2 regions of the Planococcus alkaliphilus genome follow, and region 1 is predicted to be linked to the other one. Evidence: a T-box and tRNA genes for the amino acid it is inferred to sense, from the RefSeq annotation. Region 1 holds a T-box; the other holds one or more tRNA genes.
The links. The T-box of region 1 lies ahead of trpS (tryptophan--tRNA ligase). A T-box ahead of a tRNA ligase gene usually reads a tRNA of that ligase, here a tRNA-Trp.

Region 1 (15,435 bases):
GGCGGTGATTTTGGCGGCGTAATCGAACAGCTGCAGCATGTGAAAGACATGGGCTTTACGCTTTTATCAATCGGCTCAGTTTTTGCAACAGATACTTATGATGGCAAAAAAGTACTGGATTACTGGCAATTGGAGCGGCATTTTGGAACGGAAGAAGAGTTGAAGGAAGTCGTTGAAAAGACGCATGAATTCGATTTGAAATTGATGGTGGATGTGCCGACTCAGCAAGTCAGCAGCAACCATATTTGGGCAGCTGAAAATCCTCAGTGGTTTTCTGAAAATGAAGACGGAACACTGGCTTTGGATACATCAAATCCGGAAGTGCAAAATGAATTGATCGCCGCTATGAGCGAATTTATCGATACATATCAAGTGGATGGATTGCGTTTATCTGATGCAGATCAATTGGACCCTCAGTTTATTGAGAAGTTTTCAGAAGCGATGAAGGAAATCCGTGATGTATATTTGATTAATGACGTAGAAATGGAAGAAACTCCAGGATTCGATGCCATGGTGCTGCCAGGAGCTGAAGAAACATTGCGCACTAGCTATAAAAACTTTGGAGCAGACAGCACAGGGTTAGGGGAATTGGTTGAATCGAGTGATGGCCAGCTCATCCAGATTGATTCGTTGCTGGGTTCGCGTTTTGTATCGGATGTAGTGGCTGAAAGAGGTTTTCCGCCGACTCGGATGCGGGTTATCTTTTCTCAATTATTAACTATGCCGGGAATTCCGGTCGTCCAATACGGATCGGAAACAGCCATGAATGGCGTAACGCCTCAAGAATCGCATCAGATTTTGGATTTGTCAGTAGATGAAGAATTGATCGAGCATATTTCCGATTTGAACTCACTGCGTAATTCTTCAGAAGCACTTCGCACAGGGGATACGGAAATCATTTTAGAAGAACCGAATTGGCTCGTCTACAAACGGTCTAACGATGAAGAAACATGGATTGTAGCGATCAATAACTCTGCGGAAACAAAAGCTATCAATCTCCCTGCAGATGTAATCGGCAGTGATAAAGAACTTCGGGGATTATTCGAAAGCGATATTATCCGCCAGGAAGCTAACGGAGATTACCGGATCACGCTAGACCGTGAAATCGGGGAAACGTTCCATGTAATTGACGAAACTGGATTCAATAAAGCGTATATTGCAGCTTTAGCTGTGCTTTATCTCGTGTTCATGGCATTCTTATGGGTTGTCTGGAGAAAAGGCAAACAACGGAAAGCGGACAGAAACGCAACTAAATAAAGGACATGAAAAAGAAACCAACGCCGATTGAGGCGTTGGTTCCTTTTTATTTTCTTATGGCTTTGTAGCCTACCATATTAATCGGGTCTTTCGGCGACGAGTAGGGCGGGGCATAGCATAGTTCGAGTGCTTGCAGATCTTCAATCGTAAGACCTGCGAACATCGCTGTTGCTAGGACATCAATCCGTTTATCGACGCCTTTGCTGCCGATGCACTGGGCGCCTAATATCTTTCTTGTTTCTGGACTGTAATGAACTTTCAAGGTGATTTCGCTATGGTCCGGATAATAGCCGGCGTTTGAATTGCCTTTATGGAGCACAGTTTCATAAAGTACACCTTTTTCGAATAGGGAACGTTCATTTAAGCCGGTCATCGCAACGTCTAGCGTGAAGACTTTAACAACCGATGTGCCAAGCAAGCCGGTCTTTGAAATGGGATTTCCTGTTAGATGTTTGGCAGCTATGAAGGCTTGACGGTGTGCGGGTGATGCAAGCGGTACCCGTTTTGCGCCGCCAGTCACGAAATCGGTGTTTTCTGAAGCATCTCCCAGCGCATAGATGGATGAGTCAGCAGTCTGCATGAATTCATTTGTGATGATTCCGCCAGTTTCTCCAATCGGGAGGCCGGCTTTTTCAGCCAGTTCTGTATTCGGTTTTATCCCGACGCTCATGATAATAAAATCAGCCTGCAGTTTATGTCCTGTGGATAAATGAAGTTCCTTCTTATCTGTTTTGGTGATTACACTGTCTGTATATACAACCACGCCGTTGTTTTTCAACTCTGTTAACACTCGGTCAGAGAATTCAGGATCCAATATCGACATCACATGTGAGGATTTATGTATCATTTGGACTTTCAGTCCAAGGTTCTTTAAATTCTCCGCCATTTCAATCCCGATAAACCCGGCTCCTGAAACTACACAACTTGAAGGCTGCGCTTGTTCAATATAAGAAATGATCCCTTCCATATCGCCGAAGCTTCTAAGAACAAAATGATCCGTAGAGCCAAGGCCATCTATGGCAGGGACAATAGCGGAACCGCCGGGGGAGAGGACGAGAAAATCGTAAGCCTCTTGAAAAGTTTCTCCGGTTTTAAGGTTTTTCACCAAAACGAATTTTTCCGTCCGGTTAATTTCCATCACTTCATGCTCTAAATGCACGTCGATATTTCGTTTTTCTTTAAACTGCTGCGGGTCAGCCATCAGCAAGGATTGAGTCTCCTCAATAATGCCGCCGATTACATAAGGAGTTCCGCAAGCGGCATAAGACATCGTTGAATCGCGGTCGAATACCGTGATTTTAGCATCCTGATCGTAAAAACGGATTTGGCCGGCAACCGTAGCTCCACCGCCGACGGCTCCGACAATCACAATTTTCTTCATGGCTGCCATCATTAAGCTTTCCATTCGTTAAAGAAGAAGACACCGAGAGTGCCAGGGCCGGTATGGGCGCCAATTACAGAGCCAATCATATCAATTTCAATCGCTTTTGGATGAAAGCGTTCTTCAAGTTCGTTCTTTAATAACAATGCAAATTCTAAATCATCGCCGTGGCAAATCGCAATGGTCTGTTCACTCAACCCGTTGCCGCGCTCTTCGATTAGCTCCACCATTCGTTTGAGTACTTTTTTGCGTCCACGCAATTTTTCAATTGGCACCAGTTTGCCGTCTTCCACGTGCAGCAACGGTTTAATGTTCAATAAGCCCCCGACAAACGCGCTGCCTTTTGAAATTCTTCCGCCTTTTGCCATGTAATCCAAGTCTTCTACCGTAAACAGGCTTTCAAGATGTTTGGCCAAGTGGCGAACCTTCTCGATGATGGCTTCAAGGGGTTCACCTGCTGTCCGCATCTTAACCGCTTCTTTTACAAGAAGCCCGTAACCGGAGGAAGCCGCTTTTGAATCCAAAATCGTTAATTTCAACTCTGGGTAATCTTCACGGACCTGTTCTGCTACCATAACAGCAGTATTATGCGTCCCGGACAATTCAGAAGAAAAAGCGATGTAGAATCCTTCTTCTCCGTCTTTGGCCAATTGTTCAAAAGCGTTCAGCATTTCGTCCGGGGATACTTGGGACGTTTTCGGATGGATGTCTGCCCGTATGGCATCAAACACTTTCTTCGAGTGGACGGTCAGAATATCTTCAAACTCTTCATCTCCGATATGGACCCGCAATGGAAATAAAATCACATTTTCATCTTGGAAAAAAGATTTAGGTAAATCTGATGCACTGTCAGCGAATAATCGCATATAAATCCTCCTTTTATTTTAAATTTAATCGGTCAATCAGCAATTCAGCTATTCCATCTTCATTATTCGTTAAGGTGATTTCGTTGGCAATATTTTTCAACGGGTCGATTGCATTGCCCATCGCAACACCGACGCCGGCAAAATCGATCATTTCAAGATCATTGTCTTCGTCTCCGAACGCAATGATATTTTCGCGCGGAATGCCAAGCGATTTGGAAACCCGGTCCAGTCCGACCGCTTTGCTTAAACCGCTTTTGACAATTTCAATCACATGCCACGGGGCTCCCCATCTGCGGTGGTCGATTACTTCGGCATGCACTGAAGATAAGTGGTCATGGATCAATTGCACTTTTTCAACCGGTGCATGGATCAGCATCGAAGTAGGATCTGCTTTTAAGAAATTTCTTAAGTCGCCGGTCGTGATAGACGGATCTCCGAAACTGAAGATATTCATCAGTTTTTCATCATGGTGATGTACATACACATCGTCTAATACTTCTGCGACGATATTATAAAAATCGAACTGGTGCATCGATTCGACCACTTCATGTACCACGTCCAAAGAAATTGGGGTATGGTGAGTGCCCCAAGAAGAATCGGCTGGATGGTGAACAAAAGCACCATTGAAATTGACGATTGGCGTGCTCAATCCAAGCTCTTTATAATACACTTCACTTGAACGAAAAGGGCGGCCAGTCGCGATCATTACTTGATGGCCCTGCTCCTGAGCCTTAGTTAAAGTAGATTTTGTTTTATCGGAAATGACTTTCTGATCGGTCAATAGGGTGCCATCTAAATCTAAGACTATTAAATGTTGCTTCATTAATAACCGTCTCCTTTCTCTCTCTATGTACAGTTTAGCGATAAATGAAGCGGTTCGTCAAAAAAACTTCCATCGGAATGCTTCATTTCGAAAAATTTCTTTAAGGCTTTGGCAGATTGTTTGCTGGAGAAGAAGAACATTGGTAGGATTGGATAGAAAAAGAAAAAAGGATGTGGGTTAAGTGAAAGTAGTACATGAAATTTGGGAAGGCATCCCGCTCCTGAACGTTGCAGCTGAAAACCGGTTTGCAGATGCATTGCCGACGGTTGTTTTCTTTCACGGCCATATGAGTGCAAAAGAGCATAATCTGCATTACGCCTATCAATTGGCAAATAAGGGAATGCGTGTCATCTTGCCGGATGCCCATTTGCATGGCGACCGGGACGAAGGTTTGGATGAAATCCAAATGAGCTTGCGTTTTTGGGAAATTGTTCTTACTTCAATAGAAGAATTAGCTACAATACATACAGTTATCCACCAAAAGAAATTAGCTGAAGGCGAGATTGGCATCGGCGGAACTTCGATGGGCGGCATCACAACTTTAGGTGCTTTGACTGTTTATCCATGGGTCAAAGCGGCTTCGGTCATGATGGGGGCTGCCAATTACGTCCAATTGGCAAAAGCCCAAATGGCCCAATTTGAATCGAAAGGATTTAAATTGCCGATTACGGATGACGAACGGAAGAAAATGCTGGATACACTTGCCCGTTTCGACGGAACGAAAAACCGGGCTGTCTTCAAACAGAGACCCCTATTTTTCTGGCACGGTGAACAGGATACAACGGTTCCTTTTGAACCGACTTTCAATTTCTATCATGCGTTAAAAGAAGATTACGCCGAAGTGCCGGACCGGATTCATTTTATGCGGGAAAAAGAATCCGGCCATGCGGTGAGCCGTCCTGGAATGCTTGCAGCTATGGCTTGGTTAGCTGAGCACGTGGCTAAATAAGCGGTTAAATTTCTTTTTCCAGGAAAATTTGTTAAGATGAGAAGAGCAGAATAGGGAGGGATTATGATGGATCAAGACATGAGAGATAGCATGATGGGTGCCTTGGAACAAGTAGTGGACCCAGAACTTGGAGTCGATATCGTCAACTTAGGGCTTGTTTACGACCTTGACCTTTCAGAAGATGGGTTTGCTGTTGTAACGATGACTTTGACATCGATGGGATGCCCAATGGGACCGCAAATCGTAGATATGGTTAAACGTGCGCTATACGAACTTCCAGAAATAGAAGAAGTAGACGTGAAAATCGTTTGGCAGCCAGCATGGAGCAAAGACCATATGTCTCGCTATGCGAAAATGGCGCTTGGCGTTAGATAATGAGAACATCAAACACTGTAAAATCATTTGATTTTATGGTGTTTTTTTGTGGTTATTATTTGCCAAATAAGAGGGAATTAACTATAATTAAATTAGTCAAAGAAGGTCAAACTTAATAAGGAGTGATTTTATGGTTCAATTTACTAATGAAGAACAAAAATCCCCATTGGAACTATATGGTCGAAATATGGTGGAACAAGCGAAGAATGGAAAAGTGGATCCGGTCATCGGACGAGATCAGGAGATTCGCAATGTGATCCGGATCTTATCCCGCAAAACGAAAAATAATCCAGTCCTAATCGGGGAGCCGGGCGTCGGGAAAACGGCGATTGTCGAAGGATTGGCGCAGCGGATTGTCCGAAATGACGTACCTGAAGGGTTAAAAGACCGTATCATTTACGAACTGGACATGAGTTCGCTCATTGCCGGTGCCAAATACCGGGGCGAGTTTGAAGAGCGCCTGAAAAGTGTGCTTAAGCAGGTAAAAGACAGCGATGGACAGATTATTTTATTCATCGATGAAATCCATACCATTGTCGGAGCAGGGAAAACAGAAGGCGCAATGGATGCAGGGAATATGCTTAAACCAATGTTAGCAAGAGGAGAACTGTATTGTATCGGGGCAACGACACTTGATGAGTACCGGATGAACATTGAAAAAGACCCAGCTTTGGAGCGGCGTTTCCAACAAGTCCTTGTACGTGAACCTTCTGTAGAAGATACCGTATCGATATTAAGAGGATTGAAAGAGCGGTTTGAACTGCACCATGCAGTCCGGATACATGACCGGGCGATTGTTGCAGCCGCAGCAATGTCTGACCGCTATATTACCGAACGTTTCTTGCCGGATAAAGCGATCGATTTGATCGACGAGGCGTGTGCGATGATTCGGACAGAAATTGATTCGATGCCGCAGGAACTGGATGAAGTCACTCGCCGTTTAATGCAATTGGAAATTGAAGAACAAGCTCTAATGAAAGAAAAAGATACAGCGAGCCAAAACCGATTGGCCACTTTAAGAAAAGAAATAGCGGACTTGAAATCTTCTACAGCAGATATGAAGAACCAATGGAACGCTGAAAAAGAATCGTTGAAAAAAATTCAGGAAAAGCGTGAAAAACTGGATCAGTATCGGCGGCAACTGGAAGAGGCAGAAAACAAATACGATTTAAATGCAGCTGCTGTTCTCCGCCATGGCAAAATTCCAGAGCTTGAAAAGGAATTGGCTGTTCTTGAAAAAGAATTGCACGAGGGCGGTGCAGAACGTCTATTGCGTGAAGAAGTGACCGAAGATGAAATTGCCGGAATTGTCGCTAGATGGACGGGTATTCCGGTTACTAAATTAGTCGAAGGTGAACGCGAAAAACTATTAAGGCTGGATGAAACGTTAAAAGAACGGGTCATTGGGCAAGATCGGGCTGTTGAGCTTGTGACAGAAGCGGTTTGGCGCGCTCGTGCCGGCATTAAAGACGAACAAAAGCCGATTGGTTCTTTCATTTTCCTAGGTCCGACTGGGGTTGGGAAAACAGAACTTGCAAAAGCTTTAGCGGCAAACCTTTTCGATTCGGAAGACCATTTTATCCGCATCGACATGTCTGAGTATATGGAGAAACATAGCGTTTCACGCTTAGTCGGGGCTCCTCCAGGCTATATCGGCTATGAAGAGGGCGGCCAACTGACAGAAGCGGTGCGCAGAAACCCATATTCTGTTGTGCTATTGGATGAAATAGAAAAAGCGCATCCGGACGTAGCCAATATTTTGCTGCAAATTCTGGATGATGGACGCATTACAGATAGCCAGGGCCGGTTGATCAATTTCTCGAATACCGTCGTAATCATGACCTCAAATATCGGCTCAGCTTATATCGGTGGAACCGATAATGAACATGAGCTTGAAGACATTGTCATGGTTGAATTGCGGAAGCATTTCAAACCGGAATTGTTGAACCGCATTGACGATATTGTCATTTTCCATGCACTGGACAACTCGCATTTCTATGGAATTGCGAAAAAGATGTTGGGAGAACTTGGCCAGCGGATGAAAGGCCAGCAATTGGATTTGGCGGTCGATGACTCCGTCATTGACTATATTATTGAAGCGGGAACCGACCCGGTATTCGGAGCACGTCCGCTGAAACGCTTTATCCAACGGGAAATCGAAACCAAGATTGCCCGGGAATTGATCAAAGGGGAAATCGATGCAAATGCAACACTGCATTTGGCGATGGAAGATGGAAAATTGAAGATCAAAATTAATTAAAAAAATCGCCATCCGGAGTGTTCCGGATGGCGATTTTTTAATTAATGCTTTTCTGCTGCTGGCTCGTCTGGGATGATTGCAGAAATTGCAAAAATCAAGACAGAGACGATTAGAGAAATGTAAACGCCCAACATGAAATCGAAATGTACGTTTTGAACAGCGCTTACTACATAGTTCAATAAAGAAATTAATAAGAACGACCAAAAGAATGTTCCAATATACTGCATCTAATTTCACCTCTACATAAAATATCTAGCTTAATCATATCATACCGTTCCCCATACAGAAAGAAAGTTTCGAAGAATCAAAGATATTTTGTCGGAAGTATGTCAGTTAGTTGAAAAAATGAAGGACATGACGTATCATTATTACCAGGTACTAATAATTGATGTTAAATTGAAATGAGGGACCCATAATGAATGCAGGAATCATCGGCATAGGCAGATGTTTGCCAGAAGATAAATTAACGAACTTCGATTTGGAAAAACGGATGGATACTTCTGATGAGTGGATCCGGACAATGACCGGGATTGAAGAACGCCGAATTGCAAGAGATGAACAGGACACGTCGGATATGGCATTAGAGGCAGCGAAAAAAGCGATTAAAGACGCTGACATCGATCCAGCTGACATCGGATTGATTTTGGTTGCGACAGTCACACCGGATCAGCCTTTTCCATCGATGGCTTGCGTTATCCAACAGGAAATCGGCGCAGTTCATGCTGCAGCGATGGATGTGTCTGCTGCCTGTGCAGGTTTCATGTATGGCGTCGTCACGGCTAAACAATTTATCGATTCTGATGTTTATAAATATGTCCTCGTCGTAGGCGTGGAAAAATTATCGAAAATTACTAACTGGGAAGACCGTAATACAGCGGTATTGTTCGGTGATGGAGCCGGAGCGGCAGTTGTCGGCAAAGTATCCGAAGGGCGCGGCATCCTCTCCTTTGAACTTGGAGCGGACGGCAGCGGCGGTTCGAACCTTTACCAAGAAGGAAAGCATTTGGTGATGAACGGAAGAGAAGTGTTTAAGTTCGCTGTTCGCCAAATGGGTGAATCTGCGATCAATGTCATTGAAAAAGCAGGATTAACGAAAGAGGAAGTCGATTTTCTGATTCCTCACCAAGCGAATATCCGTATTATGGAAGCTTCGCGGGCTCGGTTGGATTTGCCAATCGAGAAAATGTCGAAAACAATCCATAAATATGGCAATACATCTGCAGCCTCGATTCCGATTTCTCTAGTAGAAGATGTGGAAGAAGGCCGGATCAAAGAGGATGACGTCGTCGTCATGGTCGGGTTTGGCGGCGGATTGACTTGGGGCGCAATAGCAATGAGATGGGGCAAATAAAGGGATATGCGAAAGGAAGAAATGAGAATGGCTAATCGTCGAGTAGTAATTACAGGTATTGGAGCAGTGACTCCTTTAGGAAATGATATCGAAACCACATGGGAAGCGGTAAAGTCTGGTAAATCGGGCGTAGGGCCGCTTACTCGTTTAGATGCAGATAAATATCCAGCTAAAGTAGCTGCAGAAGTTAAAGACTTTTCTATTGAAGATTACATTGAGCGCAAAGAAGCCCGTAAAATGGATCGCTTTACACATTATGCGTTAGCTTCTTCTATCATGGCAATGAAAGATGCAGGACTTGAGCTTGATGAAAAGACTGCACTTCGCACAGGCGTTTGGATCGGTTCTGGGATCGGTGGCATGGAAACGATTGAAAATCAGATGGATGTTTTAAATGACCGCGGCGTACGCCGGATCAGTCCGTTTTTTGTACCGATGATCATTCCGGATATGGCATCTGGCCAAGTTTCTATCCACTTTGGTGCGAAAGCGATCAACTCTTGTTCGGTGACTGCTTGTGCATCCGGAACAAACTCAATCGGCGACGCATTTAAAGTTATCCAGCGTGGAGATGCAGACGTTATGATTTCAGGTGGAGCGGAAGCGCCGATCACCCGTTTATCGGTTGCCGGTTTTACAGCAAACACAGCACTTACGACAAATCCGGATACGGCAACAGCATCACGCCCATTTGATAAAAACCGTGATGGATTCGTTATTGCAGAAGGTGCAGGAATTGTGATTCTGGAAGAATATGAACATGCAAAAGCACGCGGTGCGAAAATTTATGCGGAACTGGTAGGCTACGGTTCAACTGGAGATGCCCACCATATTACGGCTCCGGCTCCAGGTGGCGAAGGTGCTGCAAGAGCAATGGCTCAAGCATTGGAAGACGGCGGCATCGATAAAACCGAAATCGGCTATATCAATGCACATGGTACAAGCACACAATACAATGATTTATACGAAACGATGGCAGTTAAAACGGTTTTCGGAGAGCATGCCTATAAATTAGGAATGAGTTCTACTAAATCTATGACTGGCCACTTATTAGGAGCGGCAGGCGGAATCGAAGCGATTTTCACGGCCTTAGCTCTGAAAGAGGGAATCATGCCGCCAACAATGAATTACGAGACGCCGGATGAGGAATGTGATTTGGATTACGTGCCGAATGAAGCTCGTAAAGCAGATTTTGCATACGCAATGAGCAACTCACTTGGATTTGGCGGTCATAACGCATCGTTGGTCTTTAAAAAAATAACTGAACAATGATTTCTTTTAAATGAACCGCCAGTCCTCCAACTGGCGGTTTTTTATATATGAAACTGATTGCTCTCTATTAAAAGTGAAGGAAGGAGTTCTGGTCAAGACAAGATATGTAAGTAAGCACAAAAAAACAAGTGGGTTCTACTATATAATACATACAATTTTATAATTCAGGTGTCTGATCGAAAATGGTGCTGTTCAAAGAAAGCTTCCATACTCATCCAGTGCCATAAAAATATTGATAACATAAGCAGGAAGTATATTTATTCAATTAAATTAAATTGATTTTAATCGAAAAAATATTAATTATCAAAATAAAATACAATATCCAAATAAAGAATTGTAATGAAAATAATCAATCTTTTCGGAAAAATAAGGAGGCATTCCTATGTTCATCTAGAAAAGACCGATCTTTCTCATTTCTATGCTGGTGGTAAGTGGGTTTTTAGCAGCTTGTGGCGGCAAGGGAGGAAGTAATGAGGCAGCCAAAATAATGAAGACGGTACGAGCGGAGGATCAGGAGAACCTGATGCAGAACAAGATCCGATGACATTCATCGACTTGTTCGTAACCGATTCCCCTCAAAACAAAATGTCCTATTCAAATCCTGAGTTTGATGAGTTGGTCAATGCATCCAAAGGGGAGCTGGCTCAAGACCTCGAAGGACGCTGGGAAGCAATGGCGCAAGCTGAACAGATTCTGATAGAAGAAGATGCGGCAATCACACCGATCTATCAGCGCGGCCGGATGTCCTTGCAGAAACTGTATGTCAACGACATCATCTCGCATCCGTTTGGAGGATACTATAGCTATATATGGGCGTACATCTCTGGGAAATAAGAAAAGCGGAAGCGGCCCGTTAGCCCCGAAAGGCATAAGGCGCTTCACGCAGGAAATCCTGATTTCCGTAGTGAAAGGACTTATGATCCCGAGGGGCTGGCCGCTGGAGTCTAGACAATAAGAAAAGCGGAAGCGGCCCGTTAGCCCCGAAAGGCATAAGGCGCTTCACGCAGGAAATCCTGAAAAAATGAAAGAGGCTGCAAAATGCAGCCTCTTTCATTCTTTATTTGCGCTTGCGGCCTAAACCCATCGCATTTTCCATTTTCTTTAATGTCTTATTGGCTAAGAAATTCGCTTTTTCGGCGCCTTCATCTAAAATGCGGTCCAGTTCTTCCGAGTTCAGTAATTCCTGATAGCGTTCTTGGATAGGAGCCAAGTGAGCAGTTACGGCTGACGCGACAGAAGCTTTGAAGTCGCCATAGCCGACGCCTTCATATTTAGCAACAAGCGAATCGATGCTTGCATCCGTAAGTGCGGCTTCAATCGTCAAGAGATTTGAAATCCCTGGTTTGTTTGTTGGATCGTATTTGACGATCCCTTCCGAATCCGTCACAGCTGATTTGATTTTCTTTTCAATCGTTTTTAAATCGTCCAATAACGTGACGATAGATTTTTTATTGGCATCCGACTTGCTCATTTTTTTAGTAGGATCTTGCAGCGACATGATGCGCGCGCCGTTTTTCGGAACGCGGATTTCCGGAATGGTCAAAACATCGTTGTATTTTTTGTTGAACCGTTCCGCTAAATCGCGCGTCAGTTCAATATGCTGCTTCTGATCATCTCCAACAGGCACCACATCTGTTTGGTAGAGCAGTATATCAGCAGCCATTAGCGGAGGATAAGTCAATAATCCAGCAGACACAGAAGCGGTCTTCGCTGATTTATCTTTATATTGGGTCATGCGCTCCAACTCGCCAATAGTAGAGATGCATTGCATCATCCATCCGGCTTGGGCATGTGCGGGAACTTCAGATTGGATAAATAGAGTGACTTTCTCGGGATCGATCCCGACAGCCAAGTAAAGAGCTGCAAGAGCCTTAATATTTTTTCTGAGTTCTAACCGTTCTTGCGGCATGGTGATGGCGTGTTGGTCGACGATGCAAAAAATGCAGTCAAATTCATCTTGCAAATCTGTAAATTGTTTAAACGCGCCGATATAGTTTCCTAACGTGACTGTACCGGTAGGCTGAACGCCTGAAAAGATTTTTTTCTTCATTGCTTTTCCTCCTCATAATAAAAAAACACAGCACACATCCCTGTAGAAAAGGGACGAATGATGTGTTTTTCCGCGGTACCACCCTAGTTGCCATATTTGGCCACTCTTCTTCATAACGTGAAGATCACGGAAACGGCTACTGTTACTTCACTGTTTCAGCTCAAAAGTCCATTCAATGCAGCTCTCTGCCTGTTTCCACCGACCACAGGCTCTCTATATAGAAGAAACTGCATTTACTCTTCTTTCTCATCGCTCAATGTTTATTTTCTAAGTATAATACAAAAAACTTTTTTTGTGCAACGGTTAAAGTTCATAAATCAATAAGGAAATCGCCATAAAGAGCAATGTCACGCCGCCGATGATCAATAGCGGTGTAGCAGACAGCGAGAAAATTTCGGAAGGGGCCCGCATTTCATCATCTTCGAGAGTGGATCTGACTTTGAAGAATTTCCGCATACTGAGTGTAAAGATATCGAAAACTCCTGTCCTGATGACAAACACCCATAAACCGATAAAAACCAGGACCCCTCCAAAAATAAACGAATTATTTATATAAGAAAGCAGGGAGAAAGGCTCGCTTCGAATGAGCATGGTCAGTAAAATTAGCACCTGCACAACAATGACACTTATCACCATTTTTTTCATTTTTGCACCTCAATTCTTATTAATTGTAGAAGAACTTGAAAAAAAAATCAAAAAAATAATGAAAATAATTCCACCTCGAAAATGCTGATAACTTCAATAATCACGGCTTTTTGTGTAATAATGTTGAAACACAATTGTTACAAAAGTGTAAATACTTTTAAAAAAAGTACTGTACAAGAAAAAAAGATTATGTATAATAAACAGTGTACCAATTTTTCAGAAAATTTAAGGGGGTCACCTAAGTGAAGAACAGCAAGTTATTTTGGCTACTTAGCCTTGTTTTAGTTCTTAGCGCTTTCCTAGCTGCATGTGGCGGCGGGGATGACGATAAAGCTGAAACACCAGAGACAGACGGCGACGATAAAGCAGCCGGAGAAGAACCAGCAGGAGAACCAGATGCTGAACAAGTACTTAACTTGATGGAAGGTGCAGAAATCCCAACAATGGATTCATCATTGGCTGAGGATGCCGTTGCTTTCAACATCATGAACAACGTTAACGAAGGTTTATTCCGTTTAAACCAAGAAAACGTTGCTGAACCTGCTCTTGCAGAAGCTGAACCAGAAGTCAGCGAAGATGGATTAACTTACACTTTCAAATTACGTGATGCTAAATGGTCTAACGGCGAACCAGTAACTGCTAACGATTTCGTATTCTCTTGGCAGCGTGCGATCGACCCTGCGACTGGATCACCTTACGGTCCATACATGATGGCTGGTACGATTAAAAACGCTGAAGCAATTGCTGCAGGCGAAATGGACAAAGCTGAATTGGGAGTTAAAGCTGTTGACGAGAAAACTCTAGAAGTTACTCTTGAGCGCCCTACCCCATACTTCATGTCACTAATGGCTTTCGGAACTTTCTACCCATTGAACGAAGCTTTCGTTACTGAAAAAGGCGATGCTTATGCTTCTAACTCAGATAACTTGCTTTACAACGGTCCATTCATGTTAACAAACTGGGATGGCACTGGCTTGACTTGGTCTATGGAGAAAAACCCTGAGTACTGGGATGCAGAAACAGTTAAACTTGAAACAATCAACGTAGACGTTGTTAAAGAAACTAGCACTGCAATCAACCTTTATACTTCAGGCGAAAAAGACCGTACAGGTCTATCTGGTGAATTCGCAATGCAATATGCTGAAGATCCAGATGTTGTAAGAGAACTAGAACCAACTGTGTTCTACTTGAAATTTAACCAAGAGCGCAATGGAGAACAGACTCCACTTGCAAACGTAAATATTCGTAAAGCGATTTCTATGGCTTTCAACAAACAAGACCTAGTTGATGTAGTATTAGCAAACGGTTCATTGCCAGCTAACTACTTGGTACCAACTGAATTCACATTCGATGAAAACAACGCGGACTTCCGTGAAGTTAACGGCGACATGAACGAATTCAACGCAGAAGAAGCTAAGAAATTCTGGGCAACTGGAATGGAAGAGCTTGGCTTGACTGAAGTTACACTTGAAATGCTAGGTGGAGATTCAGAGCTTGCTAAGAAAATGGACGAGTACATGAAATCTCAACTTGAAGAAAACCTTGAAGGTTTGACTCTTGAGCTTAAAGCTGTTCCTTTCGGAGTTCGCTTAGAGCTTGATGAAGCACAAGACTATGATATCCAAAACTCTGGTTGGGGCCCTGACTATCAGGATCCAATGACATTCATTGACCTCTTCGTAACAGGATCTGCTCAAAACAAAATGTCCTACTCTAACGAAGAATTCGATACTTTAGTTGATCAAGCGAAAGGCGATTTGGCTCAAGATCTTGCTGGTCGCTGGGAAGCTATGGCTAAAGCAGAACAAATCTTGATCGAAGAAGATGCTGCAATCGCACCAATTTACCAACGCGGTTTGATGTCTCTTCAAAAACCTTACGTGCATGACATTATCTCTCACCCATTCGGCGGAGATTACAGCTACAAATGGGCTTACATTTCAGGTAAATAAGTTAATTACCCGGCCTCTGTGAAAAACAAATAGAAAGAGAGTATATCGCTGGTATTTGGACGATATACTCTCTTTTCTAATGCAGGCGAATTCACCGAAAATTGACCATTTTCTGCTAACTATCGAAAAGAACAAGCCTATTGTCAATGCACATAGCTTGTGAAATAGAATTATTTTTTGGAGGTGCAACATGGCACGATACATCGGCAAACGATTGATCTATATGGTGATCACATTGGCATTGATTGCAACAT
Region 2 (15,435 bases), 1.5 Mb from region 1:
CGCCTGCCGCATCCCCTTACGAGCCGAAGCATGACATAGAATTGCCGATCCTTTTCGAAGACGATCATTTCATTGTGGCACGCAAACCGAAAGGCATGGCCACTCATCCGAATGAAGTCGGACAGATTGATACGTTCATCAATGCCATTCTCGGCCATATCATCCGGGGCGGCGGATCTTACGGCGAGCATGTCCATCGCCTTGACCAAGGCACATCCGGCCTGTTAATGGTCGCAAAACATCCTGTCGCGAAAAATGTGCTGGATCGCATGCTTGAACAAAAACAGCTGGTGCGCGACTACGAAGCGGTAGTAAAAGGCAAAGTCCACAACAAATCCGGGACGATCGATTTCCCGCTTGGCAAAGACCGCCATCACCCAACCCGCCGCCGTGTCTCGCCTACCGGGCAAAGTGCTGTCACGCATTATAAAGTGCTAAAGCAAATGGAAGGAAAATCATTGCTGCATCTGACGTTGGAAACTGGCCGCACGCACCAGATCCGGGCGCATTTGTCCCATATCGGCCATCCGATCATCGGCGACGAAATGTACGACGGACCAGCGACACAAGACGGTGCCTACCATCTTCATGCATTCCGCATGTCGTTCATCCATCCCTTCACCCATGAAAAAATTGTCGTAGAAGATTCTGCGCGTTAAAAAAAGCCGCCAAATTTGGCGGCTTTTCTTATAGGCTGATTTTATCCGGATGCGTTCCTGAACGCCAATCCTGGTTCAACTCGTCGATCATTTTCATTTCCTCTTCCGATAATGAGAAGTTATAGACATCCGCATTTTCAATTATGCGGGATGGCGTCACCGATTTCGGAATGACGATGAGATCACTTTGCAAATGCCAACGGATAACTACTTGCGCAATCGATTTTCCATGGACTTCTGCAATTTTTGCCAATACAGGATCTTCCAGCAGTCTGCCGCGTGCAAGCGGTGACCAGGATGTAATGGCAATATTATGCTCTTCACAAAATTGGCGCAGCGGTTCTTGCGTCAGTTGAGGGTGGAGCTCAATCTGGTTGACCATCGGCTTCGTGTTCGCAGTAGCGAAAATCTTTTCCAGATGGTGGATCTGGTGGTTAGATACCCCGATCGACCGCACCAATTTTTCATCGTATAGACGCTGGATTGCACGGTAAGTATCAACAAAAGTTTCCGGAATAGCCCAATGCGTCAAATACAAATCCAAATAATCAAAGCCAAGGCGCTCAAGCGACGCCTCAAAAGCGCGGAGTGTTTGATCGTATCCTTGGTCGGTGTTCCAAACTTTCGAAGTGATGAATAATTCCTCGCGTTTAACCCCAGACGCCCGAACTGCTTCTCCAACTTCCCGTTCGTTCTCATAAACCGTGGCCGTATCAATCGCAGGATATCCCGCTCCTATCGCAGCTTCCATCGCTTTTAGCGCTTCATCCGGCTCTTTCATTTTATACACGCCGAGTCCGAAGCGAGGCATTTCAACGCCATTATGTAAGGTTTTTGTTGATTTAATCGTTAATTCCATGTCAATCATCCTTTCTCTCTTTTATTGTACAAATAACTTCCACTTATTTCGACTATTACGATTTCTTAAAAAGGGTTGCATTTCATAATAAAAGCGAATAATATAGTGGATGTTGTTTAAATCGTTCGTGTTTGAAAGGAAGTAATTCAATGTTTCACTTAAAAGAAAATGGAACGACTGCCAAAACAGAAGTTTTAGCTGGAATGACCACTTTCTTGACGATGGCTTATATCGTCATCGTCAACCCCGTTATTCTCAGCGCTGCAGGCGTGCCTTTTGACCAAGTTTTCCTTGCGACCATCATTGCCTCCGTAATCGGCACCTTGTGGATGGCCTTAATGGCCAATTATCCGATTGCTATCGCTCCCGGTATGGGGTTGAACGCCTATTTCACTTCTATGGTTCTTGGATCGGATGGAGCCATCGATTATATCACTGCTTTTAGCTCTGTATTTGTGGCTGGACTTCTTTTTGTTATTTTATCATTGACGCCCTTGCGTAAAGTATTGATCCAAGCGATTCCTGAAAACCTGAAGCATGCCATTACAGCTGGCATCGGACTGTTCATCGCCTTTATCGGTATGCGCATGAGCGGACTTATCGTCGCTAATGATGCCAATCTTGTCGGCCTAGGGGATTTGACTTCAGCGCCAGTCATCTTGACCTTAATCGGCTTATTCATCACTTTGATCTTCATGTCGCTGAATATTCATGGCGGAATTTTCTTCGGAATGATCGCTACTGGAATCATCGCCTTTTTCACCGGCCAACTGAAATTTGAAGGAAAACTTTTGGAACTTCCCTCGCTGCCGGATGGCATCATCGTCTGGAATCCGATAGAAGCCTTCCAGATGGTTATCGATTTCGGCTTATACGGCGTTGTTTTCTCTTTCCTGTTAGTGACCTTGTTTGATACGACGGGCACCATGGTCGGTGTCGCAAAACAGGCCGGATTGATGAAAAACAATAACATGCCGCGAATGAGACAAGCCTTGCTTGCCGACTCAATCGCCGGCACAGCCGGCGCCATGGTCGGCACCAGCCCGACTACCGCTTTTGTGGAATCTTCATCAGGAGTTGCTGCTGGCGGACGCACCGGCTTAACGACGTTAACGGTAGCCATCTTGTTTATCTTGGCTGCATTCTTCAGCCCGCTTGTCGCCGCCTTATCAAATGTCGCAGCCATTACAGCACCTGCTTTGATCATCGTCGGCAGTTTGATGATCGGCTCTGTGAAAAACATCGAATGGGAAAAATTCGATGAAGCTTTTCCTGCATTCTTGATTGTTCTTGCGATGCCATTGACATCGAGCATTGCAACCGGAATCGCACTCGGCTTTATCTCTTATCCGCTTATGAAAATCTTTAAAGGAAAATGGAAAACGGTACACCCGATTCTTTATGTATTCGCTGTCCTTTTCGCCATTCAACTTTTTATTGCACCGCATTAAGAAAAACGGAAGCGCCCGTCAAATCTACACGGACGCTGGAGTCTGGACACAAAAAAACGCCCTCCATGGGCGTTTTTTTTGATTGATTAAATTCTAGCGGTGCGGTTTGAAACAGCTGCGCTGATCAGCAAGACGATGGCGCTAAGCAAGTGCATTGCCCAGCCGATAAGCGGGAACCACGAAATGAGGCTTGTGATAATCCCAAGAATCGAGCCTGCTTTTGGAGAGTATTCACGGAAACAGAAGAATAGCGTAATGGCGTGAAGGACGAACATGACGCCTAAAACACCGTATCCTGTGCTTAAGACAACAGAACCTCCGATAAATGGAATCGCCAGGAACGCCTCTGCTAGTCCCGTAATCCATAACAATGCTACAGAAATTTTCATTCTCATTATTGAATCATCCCTTCTTTTAATGCCTTTCTTTATATACGTTTGGCCAAGCGATAAGTTTCGTTTTCTTCAGCAAATCAAACAGCTTCCGACATAACTTCTCCATATTTGGCTGGAGAGTTATATTTCATTTTCCCCGCCTTTGCGCTATACTAAACAAAGATGCAAATTTCAAGGAGGTCGTTACTTATGAACTTAATCCTTATTTTAGGTATTTGTGTAGCGTTCCTAGCTGCTATTTTCACTGCAGGCTATGACGACAAACCAGGTACTCCAGAAGACAAATAATGAAAAAGAGCTGTTCCCTTTCAAAAGGGCAGCTCTTTTTTTATTCATTATTTTAACCCCGGGTAATCCTGTTGGCGCAGTGCTTCATACATTAAAATGGCAGCTGTATTCGACAAATTGAGCGAACGGATATTGTCATTCATCGGGATGCGCAGGCAATGATCAAGGTTCGCATCGATCAACTCTCTTGGCAAGCCTTTCGTTTCCTGTCCGAAGACGAAGAAATGGTCTTTTTCAACATCCGAGAAATCGAAAGTCGTATACGTTTTCGTTCCAAATTTCGTAATGTAATAAAATTCGCCGTCTGCATAACGATCGAATAACTCTTGAAGCGAATCGTGGTAATGGATGTCGACGTGCTCCCAATAATCGAGTCCAGCCCGTTTCAGCATTTTATCATCCGTTGAAAAGCCAAGCGGGCGAATCAAATGCAATTTTACTCCTGTACCTGCGCACGAACGTGCAATATTCCCTGTATTTGCTGGAATCAGCGGTTGGTATAAAACAATGTGTATAGCCAAGTTCTTTCACTTATCCTTTCAATTCTTCGGCGTAGAACGCCAATCCTTTTTGAATTTCTTCTGCCACTTCCGCATCCTGTTCGACGAGCTGGGCTTGTTTCAATGCTTCAAACCCTGATTCGGTGCCGATCTTCCCGATGGCCCATGCGGCCGTTCCGCGAATAACCGGCCGTTCATCGCTTTTCAACAGCTCGATCAATGCAGGCACAGCCGATTCTTCTTTAAAATGGGCCAATGCCAGAATCGCATTCCGCTGAATCGGCTTTTTGCCTCTCCAAGAACCCGACACATAACCGAACTTCGCTTTAAATTCTTTATTGGAAATCTTAAGCAAAGGCTCTAAAAGCGGTTTCGCAATTTCCGGATCCGGTTCAAATTCCATATGGATTTGATTTGCCTTGCGCTTATTCTTCGGACAGACCGTTTGGCACGTATCGCAGCCATACAACCGGTTGCCGATGACGCCCCGGAACTCGTCCGGCAAAAAGCCTTTCGTCTGGGTTAAAAATGAAATGCAGCGCGTTGCATTCAATTGGCCGCCTTCAACAATCGCCCCTGTCGGACAGACATCGATGCATAACCGGCAATCTCCGCATTGGTCTTCCATCGGCTCATCGTAACGGAACGGGATATTGGTGATCATTTCCCCCAAATAAACGTAAGAACCGAATTCCGGTGTAATGATGGATGTGTTTTTCGCACTCCAGCCGATTCCCGCGCGTTCGGCCACGGCACGGTCAGATAGCTCGCCAGTGTCCACCATTGAGCGCATGCGCGCTTCCGGATAATGGGCTGCAATAAATGCCTCAAGCAGGACCAACCGCTCTCTTAACGCCGCGTGGTAATCTTTTCCCCAGGAAGACCGCGAAAAAATTCCGCGGCGTGCACCTTTGACGCCTTGAGGCGCATCTTTCATTTTTGAAGGATACGCAATCGCAATGGCGATGATGCTCACTGCTTCATCCAGCAGTAAATCGGGCCGGATCCGCTTTTCAATATCGGGTTCTTCAAAGCCGGATTGGTATTTCAATTGCTGCTGGCGGATCAGCCGATGCTTTAAATTATAAAAAGGCTCTGCCGAAGCAAAACCGATTTTATCAATTCCGATCTCCGAGGCATACGCAACAAGCTCTTCTTGAAATTGATCGAGATTCATGCTGTAACCCCTCAATTCTATTCTATGATACTATAATGATTAACTACTATTACTTGAAAGGAAGAGTGCCATGAAAGCTTCCATCGACCCTAATATCAAAGAAATCCTTCCTGATTTTAAAATAGGCATCATTCATTATAACAATATCACCGTTTCCGATTCACCTCAAATGTTAAAAGGCCGCCTTCAGCTTTTCCAGGAGCAATTGTATTTCGACTTGGATGAAAAAGAGTTGACAGATTTTCCGGGCCTGTTGGAATGGAAACTGGCATGGAAAGCGTTAGGTGCAGATCCGAACCGCTACCGCCACTCCGCAGAAGCCCTGTTCCGCCGGATCAAAAAGCAGAATTACTTGAAGCCGGTGCATTCAGGCGTCGACATGAACAACTTCCTGTCCCTGCAATACGAAATTCCACTTGGCCTTTACGATGAAGACAAAATCAGTGGCGATGTGGAAATTACATTAGGTACGGACCAAGACCAGTACGAAGGCATCAATAACCGCTTGAATACACTTGCCAATATCATTGTGGCAAAAGACAGCCAAGGGCCGTTCGGCAGCCCGTATGTCGATTCCATCCGGACCGCTGTTACAGAAGAAACCAAAAATGCGCTCCACATCTTTTATTTGCGTCCATCGATGAACCGGGATACGGCACTGGAACTGTTGACTGCTGCATCCAATATGTTCACCGGCATCAACGGCGGCGACGCTGAGTTTTATATTCTCTAATCTGGAATTTGCCCCGCCTCCCTTCCGAGTGCTAGGCAGATTCTTTTTCTTTCCGAAAAAAATGCAGTAAACTCGGGGTAGCTCGAATTCGAGAGTTTTTCACAGACTCACAGAAATTCGCTAATTTCCAATAAATGAGGGATCGCCAGTGAAAAAAGTCCACAGTGATATTATTCAATTTCGCGGCAGCCATTATGATTTCGGTTTTAAACAAGGCGAGTTGTTAAGGGATTCCTTTATCCTCCCCAACCGCAAAAAACAATGGGGCTCCAAAAACAAAAATTTTCTAATAGATGAAACACAGGCAACCAACACGCTGCTTGCGTTTGCTCCGAGAATTTGGGAGGAAATCAATGGATTGGCCGATGCACTCGAATGGAGTATGCAAGACGCCATCCGCGAATTCGGCGGCTATTATTTGGAATACACGAGAAGCGGCTGTTCGATTTTTACAAGCAGCGCATACATGGTCCGCAATTACGACAGCTCTCCCGAAGGCTACGAAGGACGGTTTGCCCTGTACCAGCCGACAGACGGCGGCTATGCCACCATCGGACCGACCATGCAAATTACCGGCAGAACCGACGGGTTAAATGAAAAAGGGCTCGTAATGGGCTATAACTTCATCAATCGGCGCAATTCTGAAGACGGTTTTATTTGCAATATGATCGGCCGGTTGATCTTAGAGAATTGTGCAACTGTGGAAGAAGCGATTGAATTGCTGGAAGAAATACCACACCGCCGTTCTTTCAGCTATGTGCTGCTCGACCGAAGCGGGAAATCCGTAGTCGTTGAAGCTTCTCCACGCTCTGTCGTTGCACGCACTTCAAACGTTTCCACCAATCATTTTGAATTGCTGACTGAAGAAAACCGCTACCAGATGAAAGATTCGATTCGCCGTGAAGAAACCATTCGCACCCATTTAAACGAAGCAACAGATGCCTACAGTGCCTTTCGCAGATTGAACGATTTGGAACAAGGCGTCTTTTCGGAGAAATACAGCACGGCTTCCGGAACGCTCCATACCGCTTTTTACTTCCCGGAAAGCTTGGAAGTCGGTTTTGCCCTCGGTCCGAATCGCTTGCCGCTCATGTTTGATTTTAAGAAGTGGCTGCAAGGCGAACGACTGCTTGCTAAACGCATCAACGGAAAAATCGATACGAAACTGCCATTCCCACATATGGCAGAAATGTAAAAAAAGCGCCCTCCACCGGGCGCTTTTTTCATTTGCTTAAACAAACTGCTTATCCAGATGGGCAAAACCGATATCTGTATCGATCTCCCCGTAGATTTTACGTTCGGTGAGGTCTTCTCCTGCCAGCCATTTTTTGAAATCAAAAATTTCTGGTTCCTGGTTTCCGCCTAGCGCAAACCATACCGCCAATTCTTTCGGCAAATAAGCAGACGTATGGATGGTCCCTGCCCAGCTCTTATACAACTTCGAGAACACACCTTTATCTACATCATTGAACAGGCGAAAAGCCTGATAAGCATCCTGCGTTGCATCCGGCTGCTGCCTGATCGCATCCAAGCGTTCATACGAATCGTTTAAGTAATTCCGGTTTTCATGTTGTTGAATTTCAAAATGGTTGGTGCACGCCGCATCCTTCCTGACATCGACTGCTCTCGGGCTTGCTTCAATGATGGCAGACTCGCCGCTCTTATCTTGCACAACGTAGCTAAACGAACCGCGATGCGGAATTTCTTTTAAAAGTGCAACTGCTTCTTGAATCGTCGAACAAGTCTCAAGCATGATCCGGCCAATCATATAGCAGACAAATCCGTCTCCCGGCTGTTTCCGATGCGTGAAATTATACCCCATCGCAAAGCCCTTCTCATTCATGCCATCCATGCGCCCCGTTATGCGGGAAGAAGGCCCAATAAAGGCATAGCCGCCATCCGTTGGCTGAAACAGCAAAAAACGCCCTTCATAAGTCTGAGGATGGAAATCATAATTGCGGACCAAGAAGTCATCTCCTGTCACAATTGAACAGCCAGATGGCATCGCATCGATGCGGTAGCCTCCGAAATCCCTTAGCACTTCCTCCATCGGCAAATCCAAGCTTTCCTGAAGCCCAAGCAACTCTTCCCAAATCCCCGGAGCAAACTGCAAAAAGGCAGTTTTGGTTTCATTTACATCAATTTTAAATCTCGGCCGTTTCGCTTTCCATTGCTTTCTGCGGTTATCCAAAATAATGGATTCCCTTAACCGTTCTCCTTGCATCTTTCCAAACTCATAATGGCTGCCACGGAATTGAAAAATATCGCTATGTATCTGCTTCATAGGCTCCTCCTTCTGCTTTTAAACACATTTTCTCCCGTCATTATATCAAGCAAATAATGGATAAAGACAGGAATTGTGCTTTTTGCCGGTTTCTTTAATAGACTCATGGAGCATATATGCCTCTAATTCTTCTTTTAAGACACTTAACAGCTGCAGAAATACTTTAGTGGAATAACTCTTCCTATTGATTAAAAAGTGTTTCTACAGCAAGCTCCCAAGCTTTTCAGCAATAACCCTCTTCTTCTTCAATAAAAGAGCATAAAAAAACACTTCTTGCATGAAGCAAGAAGTGTTTCAGCATCCGCTAAGCGGTGCAAAGTATACCGGCGGTCGGGGTCGAACCGACACTCCCGTGAAGGAACGGGATTTTGAGTCCCGCGCGTCTGCCAATTCCGCCACGCCGGCTTAATCGAATTGGACAAGATTTATCTTAACATAGCTTTTATAAATTGCACAAGCCTTTTTTGCGAAAAGTCTCATCATCCGTCTAAATCCATAAGCTATGAAAGCCGCTGCCAAAGTCCAAAGAAAAACAGGGCTTTGAATATCAAAGTCCCTGTCTTTATTTTAAAGGAAAATATTAAGGATGAAATAGATGGCTGCGGCTAATGCTGCCGATATCGGCATCGTAATCACCCATGTGATCAGCATCGTTTTACCGGTTCCCCATTTCACGCCTTTAAGCCGATGTGAAGCTCCTACCCCCATAATGGAAGAGGAAATGACGTGCGTTGTACTAACCGGTAAATGAATGAATGTCGCTCCGAAGATAACGGCTGCTCCAGTCAAATCAGCAGCTACGCCATTGACAGGACGGATTTTCATAATCTTGCCGCCAACGGTCTTAATGATCCGCCATCCGCCAACAGACGTCCCTAATGCCATTGCGGCAGCACAAGTAGCTTGCACCCATAACTGAATATCATCTGAAGATTGGTAGTTGTTGACGATCAACGCCATTGTGATAATCCCCATCGCTTTTTGTGCGTCATTCGTACCATGCGAAAATGATTGCAAAGCCGCTGTCGCAATTTGAATCAAGCGGAAGTTTCGATTCGTTTTCGTTAAATTATTATTTTTGAATACTACTTTAAAGATACTATATACAAGATACCCCACAGCGAATGCCAGAATAGGCGATAAAATCAACGCTTGGAGAATTTTTATAAACCCTCCGTAATTCAATGCTGCAAATCCTGCCGCTGCAATGGCAGCACCGGCGATAGAACCGATTAAAGCATGGGAAGAACTACTCGGAATTCCGTAATACCAGGTAACCAAATTCCAAGTGATTGCAGCAAGCAAAGCGGCTAAAATCACCACCGACCCATTCGTCAATGTAAATGGATCAACAATATCCTTCGTAATTGTTTTTGCTACTCCTGTAAATGCCATAGCTCCGACAAAGTTCATTACCGCAGCAAGCATAATTGCATGACGCGGCTTTAAAGCTTTTGTAGAGACTGCAGTAGCTATTGAATTGGCTGTATCGTGAAAGCCATTGATAAAGTCGAATATTATAGCAAAAACGACAATTAAAACTGTTATTAGCAGAACCATATCCATCGGTCATCTTGCTCCTTAAGCGTTTTTCATGATAATAGACTCAAATGTATTTGCTACCTTTTGGCAATGGTCTGCAATTTCTTCAAGCTCTTCATAGATTTCTTTATATTGAATAATGCGGATCGGATCTTTTTCCGTCTGGAAGAGATGTTTGATCGCATGGCGTCTCGTCACATCACATTGGGACTCGTAATCTTTTATTTTAATGGCGTGCTCTCTCATAGCCGGCAATTTCTTAGAAGACATCAAATCCACAGCCGTTTCGATTTCAATCGTGCTGAGGCGGATCGCTTCTACAAACTCCAACATGAATTCATCCGCATTGACGATTGAATACATTTCAAACATTGAGGCAGTATGATCTAAACCATCTAGCACATCATCCATACTCATAGCCAGTGCGAGAATGTCTTCTCTTTCAATAGGCGTGATAAAAGCGTTGTTCAAGTCCTGGATGACTGTATGGACATAATTATCGCCTTTTGTTTCATAATCTTTCATCGTATTGGAGAAAATCTTCAAATCACTGATTTCCCGCAATTTATAGTCAGCAAAATAAGCTGCACTCTCTTTTAAATTCAAAGCGATATCCCCTAGTAGAACTGCAAACTTATCTTTTTTCTTGAAAGCCATTTTCTTACCTCCGCTAATTTCTAAAATAAATTCAAAGCTAGATTATGATAGCTCTTTTTAATCTTTTTTAATAGAACTTTAACCCCAACTTTACAAAACCTTAATAAAACAAACGATTATGAATTTCCTGTTTAATCTATTCGATTTTCTTTAATCTCCATTTCTGTAATAACGTAACGGCTGCTGATCTCCTTCGCCATTTAATCTGATCCCTGTTAAAGAGAACTTCTCAAATTAGCTAATTTAGTATAAAACATTCCATCAGAATTAGAAAGACTTTTATCTCTTAGAGCCTAGCCTGCATACAAATTGAAATCCATTTGTTTCTTTTTTTTAAACCTTCCTGATATTTTCCCTGGGTCCCGATAAACGGTTCTGTTCTATACAAATTCATCCTATGAAAAACTGCAGATGCGTACTTTTATTTCGCTCATTGCTGTTTAAACGGTTCTCCGTCAAATGTTGGGGTGAGGTGAAATTTTCCTCACTCTAACCAACGTGAACTCCCATATTCTTATACTTGTGTGTCAGTAGTATTTTGGCGCGGGCGCGTTCGAAATTCTGAAAGCCGAACGCGTTCCGCTTAATCACTTTTGTCAGGTTATTGATGCCTTCCAAGAAACCATTGGAATACTTGAACGAGAAGCTGTTCAAGATTTCCGTCTGCCAGTTTCGGAAGGTGCCCATGGCTTTCTGGAACTCGGGAATGCCCGCTTGTTCCACCAGCCGATAAAATTCCAGCAACGCTTCTTTGGTCTTGAGGATTTCCTCGGGATCTCTTTTTTTGCTTGCCTGAAACCACGTGCAATACGCTTCCTTCAGTTCGTATGCTCGTTTGAGCTCCTCATCCATTTCAAGATACCGCTTCAAGTACCAACGGTCCTTTTCGGTTAACTTCTCACTGTTTTTGTAAAAGACGTAGCGCATCCGTTTGCCTTTTTTGCGGTCATAGTCGTTCCAACTTTTCTGCACGCGTCTGCGGACCGCGTCCAGCGCCCAGTAAATGTACCGGCAGAAGTGGAAGCGATCGGCGATGATCACCGGTTTGCCGAGTGCTTTTTTGACCGCGGCTTTAAAGGAATGGCTCATGTCCATGACGACGATTTCCACCGCAGCTCCGTGCTGTTGGAGATACTGTTTGATCGTCTCTTTTTTCCGGTTGGGCAGGATATCGATCGGTTCTCTCGTTTCGCCATCGGCGATAATCAGTTGGTACTTTCCTTCACGGGTGTCGCCTTTGTATTCGTCGATGGCGATCACACGCGGTAATTTTGCGGTTTCAGTAACTTCCTGGAGCGCCACCAGATCGAAACGCCGAACGATGGTCGAAGCGGAAGCGCCGTATTGTCCGGCCACTTCCTTGAACGTTTTCGCCTTGACGCTGCGCACATGAACCGCTTGGTTCCACTCTTTTGAGAACCGTTGATAGCGGCCGATGAATGAATTCTGTTCGGCGAATTTCTTGCCGCACGCCCCGCATACGTAGCGTCTCTTCTTATAGAAAAGGTAAGTCTGGCGTTCAAACCATTTCAGGTGTTTGATCTTTTGGATCCGGTAATCGTGGACACGCCGGGTCTTCTCCTGGCAACGCGGGCAACGGTGTGCCTTCACTTCCAACTCCACATGCAGGGCCACCCGGTCCTCCACCTGTTCCATCTTCATGATTTTCACATCTTCTAATCCGGGAAATTTCATGGTAAAATTCAAGTGCACGCATCTCCTCTTCTTTACTTGTTATTCGACATTTCAAGTATAAAAGAATTTGGAGATTGCGTGTCTTTTTTTGGGCCGAATTGTTTCAACACCCCAACAATTAGTGTAGAACCAAAAAAAAAACCTTCAGCATCCGAAGATGTTGAAGGTTTTATGAAAGGACAGGCAGGTCCTTTGCAAGATACCGGCGGTCGGGGTCGAACCGACACTCCCGTGAAGGAACGGGATTTTGAGTCCCGCGCGTCTGCCAATTCCGCCACGCCGGCATAATATAAATGGAGGCGGCAACCGGACTCGAACCGGTGATAAGGGTGTTGCAGACCCATGCCTTACCACTTGGCTATGCCGCCAATTTTATGGAGCGGAAGACGGGGGTCGAACCCGCGACCTCCACCTTGGCAAGGTGGCGTTCTACCACTGAACTACTTCCGCAAAAGCTGGGGTACCTGGATTCGAACCAGGGCATGACGGGATCAAAACCCGTTGCCTTACCGCTTGGCTATACCCCAATAATAAGATGGGGCGGACGAGGGGAATTGAACCCCCGAATGCCGGAATCACAATCCGGTGCGTTAACCACTTCGCCACGACCGCCACTTTACTATTTTATATGTGCATTTAATTGAAATTAAAACATGGGGCGGACGAGGGGAATTGAACCCCCGAGTGCCGGAATCACAATCCGGTGCGTTAACCACTTCGCCACGACCGCCATCATATAATTTTAAAATTGGCAGGGGCAGTAGGAATCGAACCCACATCGGAGGTTTTGGAGACCTCTGTTCTACCGTTAAACTATGCCCCTAAAAACTGGTGGTGGGGGGCAGATTCGAACTGCCGAACCCGAAGGAGCGGATTTACAGTCCGCCGCGTTTAGCCACTTCGCTACCCCACCAAAAATGGTGCCGGAGAAAGGACTTGAACCCTCAACCTACTGATTACAAGTCAGTTGCTCTACCAGTTGAGCTACTCCGGCATGGAGATAAAAAATAAAAATATGGTGGGTCAGGACGGAATCGAACCGCCGACACTTAGAGCTTCAATCTAATGCTCTACCAACTGAGCTACTGACCCACATTTGAAAGATAAAAAATGGCGGTCCCGACCGGGATCGAACCGGCGATCTCCTGCGTGACAGGCAGGCATGTTAACCGCTACACCACGGGACCATTTGGTTGCGGGGGCAGGATTTGAACCTGCGACCTCCGGGTTATGAGCCCGACGAGCTACCGAACTGCTCTACCCCGCGATAATAATAATTGAGTTTATTTCCTATATTATAGAAGAAACTCATATTTACAAGTTTTGCTTATGTATTGTAAATGGTGGAGGATGACGGGATCGAACCGCCGACCCTCTGCTTGTAAGGCAGATGCTCTCCCAGCTGAGCTAATCCTCCAATTATATAATGGTGACCCCTACGGGATTCGAACCCGTGTTACCGCCGTGAAAGGGCGGTGTCTTAACCGCTTGACCAAGGGGCCATTAATTTGTATGTTCATTTGGATATTGCTACTGGCGGAGAGCAAGGGATTCGAACCCTTGAGACGGTTGCCCGCCTACATGATTTCCAATCATGCTCCTTCGGCCACTCGGACAGCTCTCCAAAAGAATGGCTCCGAAGGTAGGATTCGAACCTACGACCATCGCATTAACAGTGCGGTGCTCTACCACTGAGCTACTTCGGAATAATATTATCAGCCTGGCAACGTCCTACTCTCACAGGGGGAGACCCCCAACTACCATCGGCGCAAAAGAGCTTAACTTCCGTGTTCGGGATGGGAACGGGTGTGGCCTCTTTGCCATCACTACCAGACTAATATTTATTTTGAAAGACAAGTTTTATTATACCAATTCTGACCGGTATTTCAAGCTTTTTTTGAAAAAACTTTTGCCTTATTCTTTCAAAACTGGATATTCGACATTGAATACAGGAAACGCGCTCTTCAGAAAGCCATTTTGGTTAAGTCCTCGATCGATTAGTATTCGTCAGCTGCACGTGTCGCCACGCTTCCACCTCGAACCTATCTACCTCATCGTCTTTGAGGGATCTTACTTGCTTGCGCAATGGGAAATCTCATCTTGAGGGGGGCTTCGTGCTTAGATGCTTTCAGCACTTATCCCGGCCACACATAGCTACCCAGCGATGCCCTTGGCAGAACAACTGGTACACCAGCGGTGTGTCCATCCCGGTCCTCTCGTACTAAGGACAGCTCCTCTCAAATTTCCTGCGCCCGCGACGGATAGGGACCGAACTGTCTCACGACGTTCTGAACCCAGCTCGCGTACCGCTTTAATGGGCGAACAGCCCAACCCTTGGGACCGACTACAGCCCCAGGATGCGATGAGCCGACATCGAGGTGCCAAACCTCCCCGTCGATGTGGACTCTTGGGGGAGATAAGCCTGTTATCCCCGGGGTAGCTTTTATCCGTTGAGCGATGGCCCTTCCATGCGGAACCACCGGATCACTAAGCCCGTCTTTCGACCCTGCTCGACCTGTACGTCTCGCAGTCAAGCTCCCTTGTGCCTTTACACTCTGCGAATGATTTCCAACCATTCTGAGGGAACCTTTGGGCGCCTCCGTTACTCTTTAGGAGGCGACCGCCCCAGTCAAACTGCCCGCCTGACACTGTCTCCCACCCCGATCAGGGGTGTGGGTTAGAATTTCAATACAACCAGGGTAGTATCCCACCGACGCCTCCTCCGAAGCTGGCGCTCCGGGCTCAAAGGCTCCTACCTATCCTGTACAAGTTGCACCAAAATTCAATATCAGGCTACAGTAAAGCTCCACGGGGTCTTTCCGTCCTGTCGCGGGTAACCTGCATCTTCACAGGTACTATAATTTCACCGAGTCTCTCGTTGAGACAGTGCCCAGATCGTTACGCCTTTCGTGCGGGTCGGAACTTACCCGACAAGGAATTTCGCTACCTTAGGACCGTTATAGTTACGGCCGCCGTTTACTGGGGCTTCAGTTCGCACCTTCGCTTGCGCTAAGCACTCCCCTTAACCTTCCAGCACCGGGCAGGCGTCAGCCCCTATACGTCACCTTACGGTTTTGCAGAGACCTGTGTTTTTGCTAAACAGTCGCCTGGGCCTATTCACTGCGGCTCTCTCGGGCTATTCACCCTACCAGAGCACCCCTTCTCCCGAAGTTACGGGGTCATTTTGCCGAGTTC

Region 2: it encodes a tRNA-Trp, which carries the amino acid that the T-box ahead of trpS (tryptophan--tRNA ligase) is inferred to sense. The anticodon was not compared.

Annotation. Positions count from the first base shown of each region.
Region 1 is NZ_CM168060.1:2,525,750-2,541,184, reverse strand. Features, by position in the region: gene AC2EXB_RS13595 (alpha-amylase family glycosyl hydrolase) at 1-1,257, shown strand, start outside; gene AC2EXB_RS13590 (CoA-disulfide reductase) at 1,304-2,638, opposite strand; gene AC2EXB_RS13585 (DegV family protein) at 2,650-3,504, opposite strand; gene AC2EXB_RS13580 (Cof-type HAD-IIB family hydrolase) at 3,518-4,327, opposite strand; gene AC2EXB_RS13575 (prolyl oligopeptidase family serine peptidase) at 4,509-5,276, shown strand; gene AC2EXB_RS13570 (metal-sulfur cluster assembly factor) at 5,343-5,651, shown strand; gene AC2EXB_RS13565 (ATP-dependent Clp protease ATP-binding subunit) at 5,782-7,911, shown strand; gene AC2EXB_RS13560 (YjzD family protein) at 7,953-8,138, opposite strand; gene AC2EXB_RS13555 (beta-ketoacyl-ACP synthase III) at 8,327-9,262, shown strand; gene fabF (beta-ketoacyl-ACP synthase II) at 9,290-10,534, shown strand; gene AC2EXB_RS13545 (hypothetical protein) at 11,075-11,368, shown strand; gene trpS (tryptophan--tRNA ligase) at 11,592-12,584, opposite strand; T-box leader at 12,631-12,843, opposite strand; gene AC2EXB_RS13535 (DUF3899 domain-containing protein) at 12,888-13,229, opposite strand; gene AC2EXB_RS13530 (peptide ABC transporter substrate-binding protein) at 13,472-15,181, shown strand; gene opp3b (oligopeptide ABC transporter permease) at 15,372-15,435, shown strand, end outside.
Region 2 is NZ_CM168060.1:1,047,550-1,062,984, reverse strand. Features, by position in the region: gene AC2EXB_RS05480 (RluA family pseudouridine synthase) at 1-659, shown strand, start outside; gene AC2EXB_RS05475 (aldo/keto reductase) at 688-1,518, opposite strand; gene AC2EXB_RS05470 (NCS2 family permease) at 1,668-2,969, shown strand; gene AC2EXB_RS05465 (hypothetical protein) at 3,056-3,364, opposite strand; gene trmL (tRNA (uridine(34)/cytosine(34)/5-carboxymethylaminomethyluridine(34)-2'-O)-methyltransferase TrmL) at 3,700-4,173, opposite strand; gene queG (tRNA epoxyqueuosine(34) reductase QueG) at 4,184-5,329, opposite strand; gene AC2EXB_RS05450 (B3/B4 domain-containing protein) at 5,400-6,062, shown strand; gene AC2EXB_RS05445 (C45 family autoproteolytic acyltransferase/hydrolase) at 6,211-7,257, shown strand; gene AC2EXB_RS05440 (C45 family autoproteolytic acyltransferase/hydrolase) at 7,294-8,346, opposite strand; tRNA gene AC2EXB_RS05435 (tRNA-Leu) at 8,668-8,751, opposite strand; gene AC2EXB_RS05430 (anion permease) at 8,914-9,912, opposite strand; gene AC2EXB_RS05425 (DUF47 domain-containing protein) at 9,928-10,545, opposite strand; gene AC2EXB_RS05420 (ISL3 family transposase) at 11,035-12,258, opposite strand; tRNA gene AC2EXB_RS05415 (tRNA-Leu) at 12,441-12,524, opposite strand; tRNA gene AC2EXB_RS05410 (tRNA-Cys) at 12,535-12,608, opposite strand; tRNA gene AC2EXB_RS05405 (tRNA-Gly) at 12,616-12,690, opposite strand; tRNA gene AC2EXB_RS05400 (tRNA-Gln) at 12,696-12,767, opposite strand; tRNA gene AC2EXB_RS05395 (tRNA-His) at 12,777-12,852, opposite strand; tRNA gene AC2EXB_RS05390 (tRNA-His) at 12,895-12,970, opposite strand; tRNA gene AC2EXB_RS05385 (tRNA-Trp) at 12,990-13,063, opposite strand; tRNA gene AC2EXB_RS05380 (tRNA-Tyr) at 13,070-13,153, opposite strand; tRNA gene AC2EXB_RS05375 (tRNA-Thr) at 13,159-13,234, opposite strand; tRNA gene AC2EXB_RS05370 (tRNA-Phe) at 13,257-13,332, opposite strand; tRNA gene AC2EXB_RS05365 (tRNA-Asp) at 13,352-13,427, opposite strand; tRNA gene AC2EXB_RS05360 (tRNA-Met) at 13,431-13,507, opposite strand; tRNA gene AC2EXB_RS05355 (tRNA-Val) at 13,582-13,657, opposite strand; tRNA gene AC2EXB_RS05350 (tRNA-Glu) at 13,668-13,742, opposite strand; tRNA gene AC2EXB_RS05345 (tRNA-Ser) at 13,775-13,864, opposite strand; tRNA gene AC2EXB_RS05340 (tRNA-Asn) at 13,872-13,946, opposite strand; rRNA gene rrf (5S ribosomal RNA) at 13,959-14,074, opposite strand; rRNA gene AC2EXB_RS05330 (23S ribosomal RNA) at 14,218-15,435, opposite strand, start outside.